One region of the Streptomyces sp. Je 1-332 genome, then DNA from elsewhere that is predicted to be linked to it. Evidence: riboswitches for the same ligand, from Rfam matches in the RefSeq annotation. Region 1 holds a riboswitch; the other holds the start of a gene.

Region 1 (7,684 bases):
AAACCCTGAGAGGTGTGGGTATTGCCACATCCTGGGCCGGTGGCCGGGCGGCTAGGGTCTGTGCACTGTCTACAAACCGGCCAGTGCTGACGACCCGGAGGGGACCCCCATGGCGAGCTCGCCGTTCGACTGGATCGACGAGCAGGCGAGCCTGCGTGCGGGGGCCGGCCTCGTCCGCACCCTGCGCCCCCGCCCCGCCGACTCCGGTGGCCTCCTCGACCTGGCGAGCAACGACTACCTGGGTCTGGCCAGGCATCCCGAGATCACCGAAGGCGCGGCACGAGCGGCCCGGCACTGGGGCGGTGGAGCCACCGGTTCGCGCCTGGTGACCGGCTCCACCGAACTGCACGCGGAACTGGAGCGCGAGCTCGCCGCGTTCTGCGGCTTCGAGGCCGCCCTGGTCCTGTCCTCCGGATACGCCGCGAACCTCGCCGCCGTCACCGCCCTCGCCCCACACGGTTCGCTGATCGTCTCGGACGCGGGCAACCACGCCTCGCTCATCGACGGCTGCCGCCTGGCGCGCGGCACGACACAGGTGGTGCCGCACGCCGATCCCGAAGCGGTGCACAAGACGCTGGACGGTCACACGGGGCCCGCGATCGTCGTCTCGGACACGGTGTTCTCGGTCGACGGTGACGCGGCTTCACTGCCCGAACTCAGTTCCGTTTGCCAGGAGTTCGGGGCGGGCCTCGTCGTCGACGACGCCCACGGGCTAGGTGTGCTCGGCGACGGTGGGCGAGGCGCCCCGCAGGCGGCCGGCCTCGCGGGCACGGCCCACACGGTGGCCACGGTCACCCTGTCGAAGTCCTTCGGCAGCCAGGGTGGCGCCGTGCTCGGGCCCGCGAAGGTCATCGACCATCTGGTCAACGCGGCCCGGACCTTCATCTTCGACACGGGGCTCGCTCCCGCCGCCGCGGGTGCGGCCCTCGCGGCCCTGCGGCTGCTGGACAGGGAGCCGGAGCGCGCTGCGCGGGCGCGCGCGGTGGCGGCCGAACTGCATGAACGCCTGACGGCGGAAGGTCTCTCGGCGGTACGTCCGGACGCCGCCGTCGTCTCCGTGCGGGCCCCCTCGCCGGACGCCGCCGTGCGCTGGGCCGCCGACTGCCGGGGCGCGGGCCTGGCCGTCGGCTGCTTCCGTCCGCCGTCGGTGCCCGACGGCATCTCGCGGCTGCGGCTGACCGCCCGTGCGGATCTCACCGACGCACAGATCGCCGATGCCGTACGAGTGATCAGCCGCGCCGCACCCCGGTAGTCACCGGAGGCCGTGGACGAAGGCCTCCCATGTCGTGGGCGAGAAGAGCAGAGCGGGCCCTGCCGTGTTCTTCGAGTCGCGCACGGCGAGGAGCCCCTGCTCCGGCCCTGAAGCGAGCGAGGCCGTCTCCACGCAGTTGTTCATGCCGTTGCTGCGGCTGCTGCGGTACCACCGTGCGCCGTGCAGAGATGTGCTGGAAGGTACGTGCCGAGGCAGTGCAGTCATGGTGCCCCCTTACGCGCCGTCACGTATCCCGGCGATGTGATCCGTTGATTCCTCGGGTGAAAGCGCCTTTCCCTGAAGGGAGTTGAAGGCCTCCGTGTAGGCCTGGAGGTCTTCTTTCCGTTCGAGGTAGAGGCTACTCGTCAAGTGGTCGAGAACAACCACATCCAGATCAGCAATGTTCGGAAATGAGAAGATAACGAAAGAGCCGATGAGTCCCACATGCTCTCCGGCGGCGAACGGCAGCACCTGAAGTCGTACATGGGGCAACTGTGCGGCTTCCAGTAACCGTTTCAACTGACCGGCGAGCACCCGGCTGCCGCCCACCGGCCTGCGCAGCACGGCCTCGTCCAGGATCACGCTCAGTTGCAGCGGTGGAGAGGTGCGCAGTACGTCCTGACGGGCAAGACGCACCTCCACCAGCGTGTCCACCTGCTCGTCGGGCAGTCCGTCCAGCGCGGCCCGCGTCACCGCACGCGCGTAGTCCGGTGTCTGCAGCAGGCCCGGCACGACCGTGGTCTCCAGGGTGCGCATCCGACAGGCCTGTGACTCCAGGCTGATGAAGTCGCGGTAGGCGGGCGGCAGCAGCTCGCGATAGGCGTGCCACCAGTGGCGGCGACCACCGTCGTCGTCCGAGCCCGCCAATGCCATCAGCAACTGGCGGAGTTGGGGGTCCCGCACCTCGTACGCATCGAGCAGCAGTCCTACGTCGGCCGCCTTGACGCTGCTACGCCCCGTCTCGATCCGGCTGACCTTCGACTGATGCCAGCCGACCCGGCCCGCCGCCTGGCCACTGGTGAGCCCGGCGTGCGCGCGCAGCGCGCGCAGTTCGGCGCCGAGTTTCCGGCGGCGCACCGCGGGGCCGTACCGCATGTCCGTCTCCTTCCCGACGGAGCGTTCCTATTCCGCCTTCCCAGGGCCGCTCAGGGGCGACAGTAGAGGAAGTGCCGACCGCGCGCCCAAATACGGTCTCTCGTAGCAGAGTTCACCGCTTCGAGCGACAGATATATGCACTTCTTGGTGGATGGCCACCTGTGAGGGGTCCAAGAGTGGCAGGCTGGCGCGAAGCACCATTCCGGGACTGTCCTCGTGCCTTCCGCCACGAGTCGGAGCGAGCCCGGTGGGAAAGGGACAACGTCGCCATGGCAGACCTTCAGGAAGCATCCGTCACCCTGCCGAGCGACCCTGCCTCGGTCTCCACGGCCCGGAAATACGTCGCGCGCGTCCTTGCCGAGTGGGGCCTGCCGGGTGAGGCCGAGGCGGCCGACACGGTCCGGCTCATCGTCTCCGAACTCGCCACGAACGCCGTCCAGCACACCCGGGGCCAGTCGCCCACCTTCCGGGTGGACATCGAGCTCGACCGAGACGAGCAGCTGCGCATCGGCGTCACCGACAGCCACCCCCGCTACCCCAAGCGGCTGCCCGCCGCCGTCCAGCAGGACAACGGCCGTGGCCTGGTGATCATCCGCTGGCTGACCATGGAGTGCGGCGGCAGGCTCTCGGTCACGCCGACCCCCGAGGGAGGCAAGACGGTCTGGATCGCGCTGCCCTGGACCGCGCCGGTCCGTGGCGACGCGACGGCACCCTCGGCCTCGCCCTCACCCCGCTGAGCGTCCGAACGCGCCCCGGAGCAGCGCCCGGAAGGTGTCCGCCGCCGGATGCGACTCGTCGGTGCGGTGGACGACCGAGATCGTGCGGCGCAAGGTGCCCGGCTCCAACGGCCGCACGCCCACCGGGGTGGCAGCCGTCCGCGCCACCATCTCCGGTACGACGGCGACGCCGAGCCCGGCGCTGACCAGCGCGCACACCAGCGCGTAGCCCGGAGTCTCGACCAGGACCGAGGGTGTCGCGCCGGCCCGCACCAGCGCGGACTCCACGCCCTGGCGGGGCGGATGTGTCGGCGCCATGCTGATGAGCGGCTGCCCGGCGAGTTCGGCCAGGGGCAGCCGTGCGGGAGAATTCGCGAGCGCGTGCCCGGGCGAGGTCACCAGGACGAGCTCCTCGACCAGGATCGGCTCCTCGGTCACGGACGCGGGCAGCGGCACCGCGTCCGCGGGCTCGTACGTATGAGTGAGGGCCAGGTCGACCTCGCCCGCCGCCACGGCCGCGATGCCGAGCGGCGGTTCGTAGCCCCGGACCGTCAGATCGACGTCCGGATGGGCGCGGCGGAACGCGGTCAGCGCGGGCGGCACCAGATGGATCCCGGCCGTGGTGAACGTCCCCACCCGCAGCCTGCCGCCGGAGAGCCCCGCGAGCCGGGCCAGTTCGTGCCGGGCCTGCTCCATCTCGTCCAGGACCCGGCGCGCCCGCGCGAGCAACAGCTCACCCGCGCCGGTCAGCCGTGCCCCGCGGTGATGCCGCACCAGGAGCGGGGTCCCCGCCTCCCGTTCGAGCTTGGCCAGCTGCTGGGAGAGTGCGGGCACGGTGTAGCCGAGGCGCTCGGCGGCGCGGGTGATCGACCCGGCCTCGGAGACCGCCACCAGTGCGGCGAGCCGCGTCGGGTCGTACATGGCCGCTCCCGGGGCAGGGGCCGGCGGGCGGTGGGGCGGTCCGTCGGCGTGGGGGTAAACGCCTGCTTAAGGCTGGCTCAGGATATTCCACATGCCTGCTGAAGGCAGAAGAACGGCAGGGTGGACGCCATGGACGCACAACTGGTCGCCTTCACCGGAGTCGCCGCGGGCATGGTCGCCATGCCGGGTGCCGACTTCGCCGTCGTGGTGCGCAACGCCCTCGCCTCACGCCGTGCCGGGATCGCCTGCGCGATCGGCGTGGCGGGCGGACTCCTGGTGCACACGGCGCTCGCGGTGGCCGGGGTCGCGGCGGTCCTCGCGGCGGTGCCCACGCTTCTGCGGGCGTTGCAGGCCGCGGGCGGGGCCTATGTGCTCTACCTCGGCTGCCGCGCCCTGCGATCGGCGGCGCGGCCGCTCGAAAGCTTCGGGGCGCGGGACGGCGTGGAGCACGTGATGGCCGGGGGCAGTCTGCGGCAGGGCTTCCTCACCAACGCCCTCAACCCGAAGGCGCCCATCACCTTCCTCAGCGTGCTGCCCCAGTTCGTGCCCGCGGGCAGCCCCGCGATGCCGAGGACGCTGCTGCTCGCGTCCATCATCGTGGCCCTCGCCCTGGTGTGGTTCCCGGTCGTCGCCCTCCTGGTCGACCGGCTCGGGCGGTGGTTGCGCAGGCCCCGCACGGCCCGTGCCATCGAGGGCGGCACCGGCGTGGCGCTCGGCGTCCTCGGCGTGGTGCTCCTCATCGAGGCCCTGCCGGCCTGACGCCGCCCGACGTGTCCGATTCCTTGCCGTCGTCATCCCGGTCCTGGACCTTGTCCGCCGCGCCACGCACCAGGAGGGGGAGCAGGCCCCACAGGCCCGCACACACCACCATCGTGGCCGCGGCGGCGATGATCCCGCCGGTTCGGCCCACCGCCACGTCGACGACCAGGAGCACGGCGCCGGAGACCGCGAACACCAGGACACCGAGGCCGACACCCGCGAGGCGGGACGACACCCGCACGATCAGCGGCTTGGCCCGCTGCCCGAACAGCGACCTGTGCACGGCTGCCGGAGCGGTGAACAGCGCCGCGGCGAGTACGGCGAGCAGCAGCGTGGTCACATACGTGGCGCGCTGCATCGTGTCGAGCGAGGGGAAGCGCTCGGTGAAGGCGAGCGTCAGCAGGAAGGCGAAAAGGATCTGCACTCCGGCCTGCGTGACCCGCAGTTCCTGGAGGATCTCCGAGAAGTTGCGATCGGCGCGTTCGAAGCGCGTCTCGTTGCGGGACGGTCCGCCTGCGGTGGAGGAGCTGTTGTTTTCGGCCATGGCGCACGAGTATCCGCGTCGGCGCGCCCCACGCCTGGCGGGCGCGCCGGTCGGAGGGCCTGGCGGAGGGCCGGGCGAGCGGTGGCGGCGGCCGTGCGGGCCGCCGCCACCGCCCCAGGTCGAGCCGCTGACCGGCGATCAGTGACGGGCCATCAGCGGGGACGGGCCGTCAGTGGTGAAGGGCCATCAGCGCACCCGCCCGTAGGAGACGCTCTTCGTCCAGATCTTCTCCAGTCGCACCACGGTGTTCGACTTGGGGGCGTGCCAGATCCGGCCCTTGCCCGCGTAGATCCCGACGTGGTAGACGTTCCGGCCGGAGTGGAAGAAGACCAGGTCACCGCGGGTGCGGTTGGATGCCGAGATGTGGCGGGTCTTGTTGTACTGCTGTCCGGCGGTGCGTGGCAGTTTCTTGCCCGCACGCTTGAACGAGTACTGGGTCAGACCGGAGCAGTCGAACCGGTTCGGCCCCGTCGCTCCATAGCCGTACGGGGAGCCCTTCTTGGAGGCGGCGATCTTGAGCGCCTTGGCCCCGTGTGTCGCGGCCTCCGCCTCCGACGTGAGCCCTGGGGCCACGAGGGTCCCGCCTACGACGGCGAGCGTGAGGGCCGATACCGAACCGGCCCTGGTGAGCAGTGACGGGACGTGATTCAGCGCGGTCATGCGCAACCCTTCGTCAACCGCCTGTGAAGGATGACCTGTCGGATTCGGGCTGACAAAGTTGCCCGGCCGCACTGTGCGGCTTCACCCCAAGGGCCGGTGTCCGGACTTTCCGGACCGACCCGTCATGCCTGGGTCCTCCACTCCTGCCGATGCACCGATGTCGACCGGTCATCCGGGCGGCGGCAGGACTCGGCGTCCGCCCGGACCGCCCCGCCGCTGTGGCGGGGGCTTGTCGTCGAAAGGGATCTTGACCCGTGAAGGGCGTGAATTCCGAGCCGAAACGGCCTTTTGTGAAGCTCCTCACGGCTGAACCGTTCGGGTGGACACGGCCCGGTTCGTGGTCAGGTCGCGACGAAGGACGATCGTTCGACCAGCACCGGAACGAGTAATTCCGGCCCCCGCGTACACATCTGACGCAACTGAAGACGGTCCGAAAAACGATGATTGTCTACGCCGAACGAGGTAGCCCGTTTGGTTCGTTTGAGATCGGGCCGGGACGTATCGCCCTCCGGCTCGGGGGTGACGGGGGCTCAGGACGCGGTCGCGGGCGGCACGGTGACCCGGCAGGACCGCCGCTCCCCGTCGAGCACGCGCAGCGCCCGTGCCAACGTCGGCGCGTGCACCGCGCTCTCGCCCCGCTGGTGCATGAGCGTCAGCGCGTCCCGTAGGGCGGTCGCGCTGCCGACCAGGGCTTGGGCGGCGCGCAGTCCTCCGTAGGTGTCCGAGGCGCGGGCCGGGTTGATCCGGCCCACCAGGTCGATCACTTCGAGGTACCGGTCGATCAACTCGCCCTCGGCGCGGGTGAGTGCGGGCAGCGGAGGAAGTTCGGGTGGCAGCATCGCCGGTTCACCCCGCGTCCTTGGTGCCCGAGGACGTCTTGCGGCTCGCGATGATGCGGTCCACCAGGCCGTAGTCGACTGCCTCGGTCGCGCTGAGGATCTTGTCCCGCTCGATGTCGGCGCGGACGCGTTCCGCGCTTCGGCCCGTGTGTTGGACGAGCAGCTTCTCCAGTTGTGCGCGGGTGCGCAGGAGTTCGTCGGCCTGGATCGCCAGGTCGGAGGCCTGACCGTGAACCGGCTCGGCCAGTGAGGGCTGGTGGATGAGAACCCGGGCGCCGGGCAGCGCGTGTCGCTTGCCCGGGGTGCCCGCGGCCAGCAGGACCGCCGCCGCCGACGCGGCCTGCCCCAGGCATGTCGTCTCCACGTCGCAGGAGACGAACTGGATCGTGTCGTAGATCGCGGTCATCGCGCTGAACGAACCACCGGGGGAGTTGATGTAGAGCGCGATGTCGCGGTCCGGCGCCAGGTATTCGAGGTGCATGAACTGCGCCATCACGTCGTTGGCCGACGTGTCGTCGATCGGCGTCCCCAGGAAGACGATGCGCTCCTCGAGGAGCTTCGAGTACGGATCGAGGGTCCGCTGCCCGGTGCTCGTGCGCTCGGTGAACTCGGGCAGGACATAGCGGGCGGACGGTCGGTTCATGACATGTCTCTCCTCTGCCGGGGTCGGCTGCTCCCCAAGGCTCCTGTAAGAAAAGTACAGGACGTACGTAACCGCCTTGTCGAGATCTCCCGTGCCTCGTCGTGATCTCCCGCGGCCCGACGAGGCCCCCGTCGGCCTTGTCCGGTTACTCCAAATCCAGGAGGAACGGCGGCACTTGACTGGTTCGGCGTGCCCATGGGGAGCGCAGGCCGGGGTGGAGCGTTAAGCGTTCGGACGGCCGGGTACTCGGGCGCC
Region 2 (7,684 bases), 3.6 Mb from region 1:
CACCACAAGCCAGGCGGACGCGCTCCAGCGGCTGTGGCCCAAGTGGGGCCTGGACATCGACGGACAGCGCATGCTCGACCTCGTCGAGCTGTTCGGCACCGAGCAAGCCGAGCTCCCCGTCGTACTGGAGATCGGCTTCGGCATGGGCGAGGCCACCGCCCAGATGGCCGCCGACGACCCCGACACCGGCATCCTCGCCGTGGACGTGCACACCCCGGGCCAGGGAAACCTCCTCGGCCTCGCCGAGCGGAACAACCTCACCAACATCCGCGTCGCGAACGGCGACGCCGTCATCCTGCTCCGCGAAATGCTCCCGCCCGGCTCCCTCGACGGCCTCCGCGTCTACTTCCCCGACCCCTGGCCCAAGGCCCGCCACCACAAGCGCCGCATCATCCAGCCCGACTTCCTCGACCTCGCCGCACCCCGCCTCAAGCCCGGCGCCCTGCTGCACTGCGCGACCGACTGGGAGCCGTACGCCGAGCAGATGCTGGACGTGCTCACCGCGCACCCCGCGTTCGAGAACACCCAGCCCGACGGCGGGTACGCGCCCCGCCCCTCCTTCCGCCCCCTCACCCGCTTCGAGGGCCAGGGCCTGGACAAGGGACACGTCGTCCACGACCTGCTGTTCCGCCGGACATCCGGCAGGTAAGGCCGAGACGCCCGACAGCAGGACTGAGATACCCGGCCAGGACTGAGATACCGGCCACCTGGCCCGAGGCACCGTCGCGGCCCACCCCCGTCCCTCGTTAGGGTCAACGGGTGGCCACCCCTTCTCCGCTCCCGCACCCGACGCCCCCCGCAGGGCCCGCCGGGCTGCGGCACGCGCGCTGGTGGCAACGCCGGGCGATACGCGCGGCCGCCCTGGTCACCCTGCTCGCCCTGTCGGGCCTCGTCATCCTGGCCCTGGTCAGGGAACAGACCGGCACCGAAGGCTTCCTGGTCGGGCTCGGCCTCGCGACGCTGCCCGTGCCGCTCCTGGTGGCCGCCTTCCGCTGGCTGCAACGGGTCCAGCCGGGCCCCTGGCGGAATCTGCTCTTCGCCTTCGCCTGGGGGGCCTGCGCCGCCGCCCTCATAGCCATCGTCGCGAACAGCTTCGCGACCCGCTGGATAGCCACCGCCACGGCTGACCCCACCAGCGCGGACACCCTCGGCGCCACGGTCATAGCGCCGATCGTCGAGGAGAGCGCGAAAGCAGCGGCCGTCCTGCTCGTCTTCCTCTTCCGCAGACGCGAGTTCACCGGCATCGTCGACGGCGTGGTGATCGCCGGAGTGACCGCGACCGGCTTCGCGTTCACCGAGAACATCCTTTATCTCGGCAGCGCCTTCGGCGCCGACCAGCTCAACGGCGGCACCGGGCTCGCGTCCGTGACGGCGGCGACCTTCTTCGTGCGCGTCGTGATGTCGCCCTTCGCGCACCCGCTGTTCACGGTGCTCACCGGCATCGGCTTCGGTGTCGCCGCCCTCAGCGCCGACCGGCAGAACTGGCGCCGCGTCGTGCTCCCCCTCGGCGGACTGCTCCTCGCGATGGGCCTGCACGCCCTGTGGAACGGCTCGGCCGGCTTCGGGGACTACGGCTTCTTCGCCGTGTACGCGACGTTCATGCTCCCCGCGTTCGGACTGCTCACCTGGCTGGTGATCTGGATCAGGCAGCGCGGCCTGCGCATCGTGCGCGCCGAACTGCCCGCGTACGCCATCGCCGGCTGGCTCACCGCGCCCGAGCCCTACGCCCTCGGCACGATGCGCGCCCGCACCCTCGCCCGCGACTACGCCTCGTACACCCAGGGCAAGGCGGCGGCGCGCACGGTCGCGCAGTACGAGACGTACGCGACGTCTCTCGCGCTCCTGCGCCACCGCGGGCGCCGGGGCAAGGCGGGCGCCGACTTCGTCGTGCGGGAGCGGGAGTTGCTGCACGCGCTGTGGGAGCGCCGCGAGGCCGCCCGGCCCGCCCTGGCCTACGCGGCGCAGGCGACGGCACCGGTGCTCGTACCGATGCCGCCTCCCTACGGATACCGGCAGCCACACGGACACCAGCAGCCGTACGGATACCAACAGCCCCACCCCCAGCAGCACCCGTACGGATATCCGTACGCCCAGCCGGCGATGCCCTACCCCGCGTACAACCCCTATCGCGGCTAGGCGGAAGCCGCCGTGAGCGCCGAGACCTCGGCCTCCGTCAGTTCGAGCTCTCCCACCGCGAGCAGCGCGGGCAGCTGTTCGACCGTACGGGCCGAGGCGATCGGCGCCGCCACCGTCGGCTGCGCGGCGAGCCACGCGAGGGCCACGGTCGCGAGCTCGGCGCCGCGCGCCTGGGCGATCTCGTCGAGGGCGGCGAGCACGCGCAGACCACGGTCGGTGTCCAGGTGCTTGCCCGCGCCCTCGGCCCGCGCGCTGTCGACCTGCGCTCCCGGGCGGTACTTGCCGGTCAGGAAGCCGGAGGCGAGCGCGTAGTACGGGACGGCGGCCAGGCCGGAGCGCGAGGCGACCTGCTCCAGCGGGCCCTCGTACGTGTCGCGCGAGACGAGGTTGTAGTGCGGCTGAAGGACGGAGTAGCGCGCGAGGCCCTCGCGGTCGGAGAAGTCGAGGAACTCCTGGAGCCGCTCGGGGGTCACGTTCGACGCGGCGATGGCGCGCACCTTGCCGGACGTCACCAGCTCGTCGAGGGCGCCGATGATCTCCTCGACGGAGACGGCCGGGTCGTCGTAGTGCGTGTAGAAGAGGTCGATGTAGTCGGTGCGCAGGCGGCGCAGCGACTCCTCGACTCCGGACTTGATGGTCTTCGCGGACAGGCCCTTGTAGTCGGGGTGTGCGCCGACCTTGGTGGCGAGCACGACGTCGGAGCGGTTGCCGCGCGCGGCGAGCCAGTTGCCGATGACCGTCTCGGACTCGCCGCCCTCGTTGCCGGGCACCCAGGCCGAGTAGACGTCGGCGGTGTCGACGAAGTTGCCGCCCGCGGCGGTGTACGCGTCGAGCACGGAGAAGGACTGCGCCTCGTCGGCCGTCCAGCCGAAGACGTTGCCGCCCAGGGCGAGCGGGAAGACCTCGAGGTCGGACGAGCCAAGCTTGCGGAGAGAAGTCATACGGGGCTCAACGCCTGTACGGACCACGGAATTCCGCCCACCGGGACGCCGATTCCATCCGTGCACGGGCAGCGGGCACGCCGAACCGGCAGCCCTGACGTCGGGGGGTTGTCGCCAGGACCGCCGGGGTTCCGGATTACCTCAGAGAGATCAGAGGGATCAGAGGGGTCAGAGGAATCAGAGGGACTGGCCCTTGCCGCGCAGCCACGCCGCCGGGTCGACCCCGGTGGCGTCGCCGCCCGGGTGGACCTCCATGTGGAGGTGCGCGCCGGTGACGTTGCCGGTGGCTCCGACACGGCCGATGGTCTCGCCGGTGGTGACCTTCTGGCCCGCGCTGACGTTCATCGAGGACTGGTGGCAGAACCAGACCTCGGTGCCGTCGTCGAGTTCGAGGACCGTGCGGTAGCCGTACGCCCCCGCCCAGCCGGCCTCCTTGATGGTGCCGGAGTGGACGGCCTTGATGGGCGTGCCCGTCGGAGCCGCGAAGTCCAGGCCGGTGTGGTAGCCGGAGGACCACATGGAGCCGGGCTGACCGAAGGTACCGGTGAGCGTGTACGAGGCGACGGGAAGGGTGTAGCTCTTCGCGAGCTTGGCCAGGCGCTCCGCCTCGGCCTTCTTCTTCGCGGCTGCCTTCTCGGCGGCGATCTTCTTCTCGGCCGCGGTCTGCTTGGCGGCGGCCTGCGCGGCGGCCTCCTTGACGGCAGCCTCTTCGGCCGCCTTCTGGACCGCGTCGTCCGCCTGGTCCTGCTGGTTCTCGGCCTGCTCCATGATGCGGGCCCGCAGTGCCTCGCCCGCGTCCGTGGTGCCCTGCTCGGCGTCGGTGGTGCTGACACCGGCGGCGCTGAGAGGCGCTGCGGCCACGGCCACGTTCTGGCCCGCGGCGGCGGAGTCGTCGGAGCCATCGGATATCAAGGCCCCCACGCCCGGAAGCGACTTGGCCTCCGGCAGCGAGTCCGTGACGGCCGAGACGTCCGGCATCTCGATGGCCACCGGGGGCTTGCCGCCCTGCGCGGTGGCCATGCCGCCCGCGCCGACGGCGGCGATGACGCCTACGCCGAGAACCGTGGAGCTGCGGGCGAGCCCGCCGCCGCCCCGCTTGTGGACGCGGTGCCTGCCGCGGACGGGACGGATGGACTCCTCGGTGGGGTTCCATTCCTCCCAGGAAGAATCATCGTCGTACCCACCGAAATCGTCATCATTCGGTACGTACACGCCTTGGGGGGCAGGGCGGTTGGACGCCACTGGGGCGCACTCCTTTCCTTCCTTCTCGCCTACCGGGTTAGCTGACGGGTTCGGAGCAGGAAGGTCTCCTACGAACATCTGGCACGGATGCACAGATGCCCGATTCACCCCAATTAGTGGTTCCCCGGCTCCCTTTCGGGATTAGGCGCGTGCGCACGGAGCCGACTCGAGTGACGGCTGGGACGACCGCGCTGCGTTATCGAACGTTAATAGACAGCAGGGCCGTATTCCAAGCTGTTCCGGCTGATCGTTAGCGGCTTCGGCCCGTACTTATCGGGACACCGGGGTCCGGAACGGGGCGAGTTGCCCTCACTTCTTCACACACCGGAGCTTCACATTTCCTTGACAGTGCGTCAGTTGTTATGCGGAGTGGTGTCCTTCGGTCACGGCTGGTGACATCGGCCGCCGCACCGCGAGCAGCGCCATGTCGTCGGTCCCTCCGCCGCCGGTGTGCCGCCGCACTTCCTCGACGAGTGTCGCCAGGAGCGCGTCGGGGCCGTGCGGCCCCGGGAAGATCCGGCCGCCGAGCCGAGCGGCGGGGTTGTAGAACTCGCCGCGGGCGTCACGCGCCTCGGAGAGCCCGTCGGTGTAGAGCAGCAGCATCGCCCCCGGCGGGAACTCCGTCTCGTCCGCGCGGTCCGGCCAGGCGCCCAGTTCTCCCATACCGAGCGGCAGCGCGGGCTCGGTGGCGGACAGGACGCACAGCCGGCCGTCACCGCGCAGGAGCAGCGGCCCCGGGTGCCCGCGGTTGATCAGGCGCACCAGACCGTCGCCGTGCGGGATCTCGGCGAGCACGGCGGTGGTGAACCCCTCGAAGGCGTCGAGCCCGTCGCGCCGCGTGCCCTCCCGCGCGAGTGCGCGCTCCAGGCGCTGTGCCACGGCTTCCAGCGTCGCCTCCTGCTCGGCGGCCTCCCGGAACGCCCCGATCACGACGGCGACGGCCGCCACCGCGCCCATGCCCTTTCCCCGCACGTCGCCGACGATGACGCGTACGCCGTGCGGTGTGTCCTGCACGGCGTACAGGTCACCGCCGATGAAGGCGTCGGCCTCCGCCGCCTCGTACCGCGCCGCGACGTCGAGACCGCCGATCCGTGGGTCCGGCTGCGGCAGTACGGCGCGCTGGGCGACCTCGGCGATGGAGCGGGCGGAGGCGAGCTGCTTGTCGCTGCGGCGCACGACGCGGTTGATGACGACGGCGAGGACGGCGACGGTCGCCACCGTGATCAGTTCGGTGACGGCCTCGACGTCGGTGGTGGTGCTGGTCTTGAAGTGCAGGGCGAGCACCGCGGCGCAGGAGCCGACGCCGATGAGGGCGGTGCTGATCAGCGAGTAGAAGGGCGCCGCGACGAGCGGGGCGGCCGTGAAGAGGGGCACGGCGGTGAACCTGGGCGGGGTCGACGCGTCGTAGACGATCCCGACGACGATGAGCAGCAGGGGGAGAGCCCGCACGAGCGCCCGCTCGTGCCGGACATCGGGACGCTTACCGCCCCCGCCGTTTCCTCCTCGCTGCCCCACTCACTCAGGGTTCCCGGCGCGGCGGCTCGGGGCGACCGGTGTGGGCCGAGCGGGTCATGAAAAGACCGAAGGCCCGGATCCATTTCTGGATCCGGGCCTTCGGTTTTTAGTAGCGGGGACAGGATTTGAACCTGCGACCTCTGGGTTATGAGCCCAGCGAGCTACCGAGCTGCTCCACCCCGCGCCGTTGAATGCAACTCTACGCCATCAGAGGGAGTGAAAGCGAACCGGCTGCGCGGCGGTCGCTCACCCAGCCCGCTCAGGCGTTCTCCGCGTGCGTCAGCGTCTCCCAGGCGACGAACAGGTCGTCCGTCCCCTCGGGCCGCTGCTCGACCGTGAGCCTCTGCGTCTGGGGCAGGTCCAGCTTCAGCCGCTCGCGCAGGTGGTTGAGGCCGACCTCCGTGTCGGGCCCCATGTCACGCTGCACCCGGCCGCCGCACAGCCAGTCGGGCGCCTTGGCGCCCAGCTGGTACGTGGAGTGGAATTCCAGCGCGGCCCGTAGCCGCTCCTTGACCTCGCCGTACAGGTCGACGCCCTGATGCCAGGCGGTCTCCGCGATGTGCGCGGTGGCCGCGAGCGAGTAGCTGGCGTGCTTGAAGTTCCGGCACGTCTCCTGGGAGAGCCCGTCGGCGAAGGTCTTCTGCCCGAACCAGTACTTCTGGAGCTTCTCCGGAGTGTTGATGCCGCTGCCCGCGGGCGAGACGGGAAGCGGGCCGTCCGACTCCAGGTAGAAGTAGGCGGGCACCCGGGTCCTGAAGTGCGTCACCGCCTTCTCGAAGGACTCGTGGTCGTCGAGGAAGACCGCCATGCTGATGGTCGCGTCCGCCATCAGGAGATCCCAGTTGCCGTTGAAATCGACGGCGCCTTCGCGCACTTGGGGCAGATAGGCGTTGCGCAGCATCCGCTCGAAGCGCAGGAGTTCGCCGTCGGTCCAGCCGTCGTAGGTGTAACGCACGGCTTCGGCGGCGCGTGCCCACGAGGAGGCTGCCCAGGCCGTCTGGAGGCCCGCGTTCGCCTCGGTGTGCCGGGTGATCACCCGCGCCCAGGCGTCCATGATCTGCACGGCCTTCCGGGCGTGCGCGCGGTCGCCGGTGACGTTGAAGAGCAGGGCCTGCGTGTACGCGGCGATGGCGTCCTCGCGCTCTTCGACGCAGCCCCGGCCGGCGCGGGCCCCGGGCGGGCACTCGACGACGGCGTACGGCTTGGCCTGGTAGTCGTCCGCGCCGTACTTGCTGTCCCGCATCCGCTCGAACGCCGTCAGCCAGGGCTGCTCGCGCGCCGCGACATGGGCGCGCACGCGGTCCAGCTGCGCCTTGCTGACGAGGACTCCGGGGTGCGCGAAGGCCAACTCCGCGGGCCGCGCCCGCGCGGTCGCCTCACCGGTCCCGCTACCGGACCCACCACAGGCCGCCGAGACTCCGACGAGCAACGGCACCAGCACCATCACGAGAGCCCGTCGTACGGAACCCATGCTGAACCTCCGGATCGGCCACCTGGCAGGCTCAGCGTCACTCGGGTCCCACGGGGGCGCAAACCGGTCACTCCTGCCAATCGAGCTGATTCACTCCCTCAATGTCTCCTCGGGAGAGCTTGAGGAGGGTTTCGACGACCTCGTCCCAGGATTCGAGCGTGACGCGACGAGGAGTGACCGAGGAATCCTCGACGTTTTCCCACCACAGCGTCCGGTCTGCGAAAACACTGAGGCACCATCCCACCTCGTGCTGCAGCGAAACGTCTGTGTGTTCGTCATCAGCCGCCGTTTCCAGACTTGCGACGAGGCCCCGAATTTGCTTCTCACTGGGATCGTCAATGTCTGACCCCATGACATCGCGCACAAAAAAGGACACCAA

The links. A riboswitch is a leader RNA that binds a small molecule or an ion and turns the genes downstream of it on or off. The one in region 1 is predicted to bind cyclic di-AMP.
Region 2: linked by a shared signal. The riboswitch ahead of ABXJ52_RS17465 (M23 family metallopeptidase) and the one ahead of ABXJ52_RS33695 (C40 family peptidase) in region 1 are both predicted to bind cyclic di-AMP.

Annotation. Positions count from the first base shown of each region.
Region 1 is NZ_CP160402.1:7,494,966-7,502,649, forward strand. Features, by position in the region: gene ABXJ52_RS33660 (8-amino-7-oxononanoate synthase) at 110-1,252, shown strand; gene ABXJ52_RS33665 (DUF397 domain-containing protein) at 1,253-1,477, opposite strand; gene ABXJ52_RS33670 (helix-turn-helix transcriptional regulator) at 1,487-2,347, opposite strand; gene ABXJ52_RS33675 (ATP-binding protein) at 2,617-3,084, shown strand; gene ABXJ52_RS33680 (LysR family transcriptional regulator) at 3,073-3,984, opposite strand; gene ABXJ52_RS33685 (LysE family translocator) at 4,114-4,743, shown strand; gene ABXJ52_RS33690 (DUF6328 family protein) at 4,721-5,287, opposite strand; gene ABXJ52_RS33695 (C40 family peptidase) at 5,474-5,947, opposite strand; cyclic di-AMP (ydaO/yuaA leader) riboswitch at 5,951-6,123, opposite strand; gene ABXJ52_RS33700 (hypothetical protein) at 6,478-6,786, opposite strand; gene ABXJ52_RS33705 (ATP-dependent Clp protease proteolytic subunit) at 6,794-7,429, opposite strand.
Region 2 is NZ_CP160402.1:3,881,435-3,889,118, forward strand. Features, by position in the region: gene trmB (tRNA (guanosine(46)-N7)-methyltransferase TrmB) at 1-649, shown strand, start outside; gene ABXJ52_RS17455 (PrsW family glutamic-type intramembrane protease) at 760-2,136, shown strand; gene ABXJ52_RS17460 (aldo/keto reductase) at 2,133-3,077, opposite strand; gene ABXJ52_RS17465 (M23 family metallopeptidase) at 3,255-4,319, opposite strand; cyclic di-AMP (ydaO/yuaA leader) riboswitch at 4,331-4,477, opposite strand; gene ABXJ52_RS17470 (PP2C family protein-serine/threonine phosphatase) at 4,680-5,834, opposite strand; tRNA gene ABXJ52_RS17475 (tRNA-Met) at 5,945-6,018, opposite strand; gene ABXJ52_RS17480 (alginate lyase family protein) at 6,094-7,305, opposite strand; gene ABXJ52_RS17485 (hypothetical protein) at 7,373-7,681, opposite strand.